One region of the Microbacterium sp. SORGH_AS_0505 genome, then DNA from elsewhere that is predicted to be linked to it. Evidence: predicted binding sites of a transcription regulator. Region 1 holds the regulator's gene; the other holds the start of a gene.
The links. Region 1 encodes HspR, which represses chaperone genes until heat shock. Its sites were predicted from a motif close to AAGTTGAGTCNNNNNGACTCAACTT; they were not measured.
Positions count from the first base shown of each region.

Region 1 (2,389 bases):
TCGTACTCGAGCAGCACCTTCGTCGGGAGGTGGGCGAGATCGCCATAGGCGAGGAATCGACCGTCCACGTCCGTGATCACGGCGTTGACGGTGAGGTCGGGCAGGCCGGCGTCAGCGGCATCGAGGCGCAGCAGTGTCTCGGCGACGGAATCGGTGCGGGATCGGGCCCGTTCGAGCGCTCGTCGCAGCCGTCTGACGTGACGCATTCCGGCGCAGGCCACGACTGCTGCCTGCAGCTCCTGGGAGGTGACGACAGGCTGCTGTCGACGCATCAGCGAATCGGCCGCGACGACGAGCTCACGATCGCCGAGAAGGGATGCCGCCTGGCACCACACCTCGCTGGGTGGCACGCACGGCAGGCCGGCGACCCGGTGACCGACGGCCGCGCTCGACTCGTGGCCCCGCACCCCCGCGCCGCGGGCGCGGCCGAGGGGGCGCGCGGCGGAGACGTCGACGCTCTGGCGCAGGCGATCCGGGATCCATGCTCCGGCGAGCGCGAGCGCGGTGGCATGTGAGAAGTGCTCGCCGGGACGCAGCTTCGGCGCGTAGGCGTAGGCCCGGGCCACGGCATTGCGTCGCCTCCGACCGGGAGCGGACGCCACGGAAGGGACGCGACAGATCGCGCCCGCGCAGGCGGCCGACGGTGACGCCTGCGCCTCTCGCGTCGGCGACAACGAACACAGGCGGAAGCTGCGGGGGCAGCGGCGTCGAAGGTCTCATCCCCCGACACTCGCCACCTCGACGCGCCTCACGCCCCCGGCATCCACCCCTCGTGCACAACTCGCCGCGCGCGCACCCTCGGGAGGAACCTCCAGACGACGCGAACGGTCGTCACCGGGCGGCCTTCGGCGCAGTCGGCGTCGGCTCGGCGCCCGAAGAAGCGTCAGTCGTCGGAGGGGGACGGGTGCGGGCGGTAGAGCACCACGTCGGTCGCGCGGCGGACGCGCGTGCCCTGGCGGAGCGTGACGACCGAGCCGGTCGCGCCGGCGGCGAACACGCGGGCACCGCGGCGGGCGGCGACCTCGTCGCGCAGGCGACCCTGCAGTGCCGAGACCTCGCGGCGCAGCATCCGCACCTGGTTCTCGAGGTCGATGATGCGCGAGATGGCCGGCAGGCTCACGCCGTCGGCCGACATCTGAGCCACCTCGCGCAGCTGCGCGACGTGCCGGAGGGAGTACCGGCGCGACCCACCACGGGTGCGCGCCGGTACCACGAGTCCCAGCCGGTCGTACTGACGCAGCGTCTGCGGGTGCATGCCGGCGAGCTCAGCGGCCACCGCGATCGCCAGGATCGGGGCGTCTTCGTCGACCTGCTCGTTCGCCATGCGTCTCACCTCACTCGCGCGCCTTGGCCATCAGGTCGGCGCGGGGATTCTCCTTGGGTTCCAGCTCGTGGAAGCGCTCCAGCGCTTCGCGCGCGGCCGCATCGAGGTGCGTGGGGACGGCGACCTGGACCTCGGCGAGCAGGTCGCCGGTGCCCTTCGCCGTCTGCACCCCGCGGCCCTTCACGCGCAGCACGCGCCCCGACGGGGTCCCCGGCGCGACGCGCAGCTTGACGCTGTCGCCGCCGAGCGTCGGCACCTCGATGGTCGCACCCAGCGCCGCCTCGGTGAACGTGACGGGAACGTGGATGCGGAGGTTCAGCCCTTCCCGCGTGAAGACGGGATGCGGGCGCACGCCGACCGTGAGGACGATGTCGCCCGCCTCCCCGCCGTCCGGCGAGGGACGGCCGCGACCGCGGAGCTTGATCTTCTGCCCGTCCGAAACCCCGGCGGGGATCTTCACCTTGATGGGCTTGCCGTCGTCGCCCTGGAGCGTGATGGTGTCGCCCTTCACGGCGGTCGTGAAGTCGAGCGTCGTGCGGGCGGTGACGTCGGCCCCGCGCTGCGGTCCGCCGAAGCCGCGGAAACCGCCGCTCGACTGCCCGAACCGACCGGAGCCGAAGCGTCCGCCGCTCTGCTGCCCGAACATCGCGAAGAGGTCGTCGAAGTCGGCCTGCTGGCCGCCCGCGCCACCCGGCTGGAACCGGCTGAACACGTCCTCGAACCCACCGCTCGCCCCGGGCTGGAAGCGGGCGCTTCCGGACCCCATGGCGCGCAGCTGGTCGTACTCGGCTCGCTGCTCCTTGTCGCTGAGCACCGAGTACGCCTCGCTGACCTCTTTGAACTTCGCCTCGGCCGCGGGGTCCCCCGCGTTCGAGTCGGGGTGGTAGGTGCGCGCCAGCTTGCGGTACGTCTTCTTCAGGTCGGCATCGGAGACGTCTTTCGACACCCCGAGCACCTTGTAGAAGTCCTTGTCGAACCAATCCTGACTGGCCATCGGCGCGCCTCCTTACTCGGCCGGAACGGCGACCACGACCTTCGCCGGACGCAGCTCGAGGTCACCGAGGC
Region 1 is NZ_JAUTAT010000001.1:824,963-827,351, forward strand. Features, by position in the region: gene QE428_RS04035 (DUF559 domain-containing protein) at 1-602, opposite strand, end outside; gene QE428_RS04040 (heat shock protein transcriptional repressor HspR) at 884-1,324, opposite strand; gene QE428_RS04045 (DnaJ C-terminal domain-containing protein) at 1,335-2,318, opposite strand; gene QE428_RS04050 (nucleotide exchange factor GrpE) at 2,331-2,389, opposite strand, start outside.

Region 2 (2,389 bases), 730 kb from region 1:
GACGTCCATCATGCGGACCGACCAGTTGTCGGCACTGGGCGCCTTCGCGTCACCGGTCGACGCGGCGGCGTCCGACGCGTAGGTCGCCGTCTTCTGCTCCTCGGTGAAGCCGGCGGCCGCGAACGCGGGTCCGGCGGTCAGGGTGCAGGCGACGAGGACGCCGAGTCCGCCCATCGCCATCCCGGCACGAGTGCCTCGTCGTCTTGTCTGTCTCATCACGCTCACGGGCGCGCCTCGCTTCCATCGGGTGAGCCAGAATGCTTTCCTGAACGCGGGAACGGCGCGTGACGTCCGGGTGACCACGAAGCGACGAACCGCGCTCGTCGTGCGGGCACGCGACGATACAGTGGACGCCATGACCGATCGACGCCTCGCCATCGCGGCATGGGAGAGCCTCTTCCGCGCGCAGCACGAGGTTTTGGCCGAGATCTCACAGGACTTCGACGACGACGACCTCTCCAGCGCGGAGTACGACGTCCTCCTCACCGTGACCCGATGCGACGAGCACACGGCGCGACTTCGCGACGTCACCGCGAACATGCTGATCAGCCAGCCCAGCGTGTCCCGCCTCGTGGATCGGATGGTAGCTCGGGGTCTCGTCGCCAAATGCCCGGACCCCCAAGACGGTCGCGGCGCGATCCTGCGCGCCACGGAGAAGGGCGCGGCGACGTTCCGCCGCATGGCCACTGCTCATGGCCGAACGATCGCCGAGCGGATGTCGGTGCTCACCGACGACGAACTCGCCCAGCTCGAGAAGCTGACGGCGCGTCTGCGCGGAGTGTGACCGCAGACGAATCGCCCCGCATCCGACACGGGATGCGGGGCGATTCGTCAGAGCGGGAGCGCTCCGCCGATCACTGGTCGATCGGCTGCGGCTCGCTCTCGTGGGTCGCGATGGTCGGGGCCGACCCCTCAGCGACGACCTCGACCTTGCGCGGCTTGGCCTTCTCGCTCACCGGGATCGTGACGGTCAGCACGCCGTTGTTGTAGGTCGCGGTGATGGCGTCGGTGTCGATGCCCTGGCCGAGGTTCAACTGGCGCAGGAAGCTCGCGGTCTCGCGCTCGCGCGTGATCCACTTCACCCCGTCGGCAGCGCCCACCGTGCGCTCGGCGCGGATGGTAAGCAGCTGGCCGTCGACGTCGATGTCGACCGAGCCCGGGTCGATGCCCGGCAGGTCGGCATTCAGGACGTAGTGGTCGCCGTCGCGGTACAGGTCCATCGGCATCCGTCGCGGGCCGCGGCGCGTGTCGAAGAGGGTCGACGCGATGCGGTCGAGGTCACGGAACGGGTCGTAGGTTGCCATGATTCTCCCTTGGTGATGTGGTCTCAAAGTTGAGCCCTTGTGGCTCAAGTACGTTCAGATTAGCACTCTGACCCCTCGAGTGCCAACGGTTCTCGCACGGCGAACGTCTGCGCCGAGGACGGCCTTAGGCTGGCGACATGAGCGCCTCCGAGACCGCCCCCGAGCCCGCCGACCCGTTCCTCTGGCTGGAGGAGATCGACGGACCCGAGGCCCGCGCCTGGGCAGCCGAACGGACCGCCGAGACCGAGGCGGCCTTCTCGGGCGACACCCGCACCGCGCTCGAGCGCCGCCTGACCGGCATCCTTCAGGACCCCGATCGACTCGTCGTCCCGAGCCGCCACGGCGATCTCATGTACGACCTGTGGCGGGATGCCGCGAACCCCCGCGGCCTGTGGCGACGGACATCCCGCGCCGCCTTCGCAGCGGGCGAACCGACCTGGGAGGTGCTGCTCGACGTCGACGCGCTCGGCCGCGAGGAAGGCGTGGCGTGGGCGTTCGCGGGCGCGGCTCACGGACCTGCGGGCAGCGGGCGGGCGCTCGTGCGGCTGAGCCCCGACGGCGGCGACGCCACCGTCGTGCGCGAGTTCGACCTCGACGCACGTCGTTTCGTCGACGACACCCCGTTCGCCCTCGACGCCGAGAAGACGATGATCGCGTGGGTCGACCGCGACACCCTGCTCGTCGCCACCGCACTGCACGGCGGCGGCGTGACCGACTCGGGGTATCCGATCAGCGCCCGCGCCTGGCGACGGGGCGAGTCGCTCGCGGACGCGCCGCCCATCGTGACGGGTGTCGCCTCGGACGTCGGCGTGTTCGCGCACGTCGACCGCACCGGCGGTACGGCGACGCCGATCGTGGTCATCGCGCACGACTTCTTCCACTCCGAATCGTGGGTCTGGGACAGCGGCGAGCCGCGTCTGATCGCCGTGCCGCAGGACGCGAACGTCGATGTTCACGGCGACCTCGTCACCGTGCGGACCACGACCCCGTGGCGCATCGGCGAGACGACGCATCCGTCGGGCACCCTCCTCATCGGTCCACTCGAGACCGTCACGGAGGGCGACGGGTCGAACCTGCGCGTCGCC
Region 2 is NZ_JAUTAT010000001.1:1,554,950-1,557,338, reverse strand. Features, by position in the region: gene QE428_RS07645 (phosphatase PAP2 family protein) at 1-180, opposite strand, end outside; gene QE428_RS07640 (MarR family winged helix-turn-helix transcriptional regulator) at 356-784, shown strand; gene QE428_RS07635 (Hsp20/alpha crystallin family protein) at 855-1,304, opposite strand; gene QE428_RS07630 (prolyl oligopeptidase family protein) at 1,442-2,389, shown strand, end outside.
Region 2: the regulator HspR is predicted to act here: its motif matches at 1,331-1,355, upstream of QE428_RS07635 (Hsp20/alpha crystallin family protein).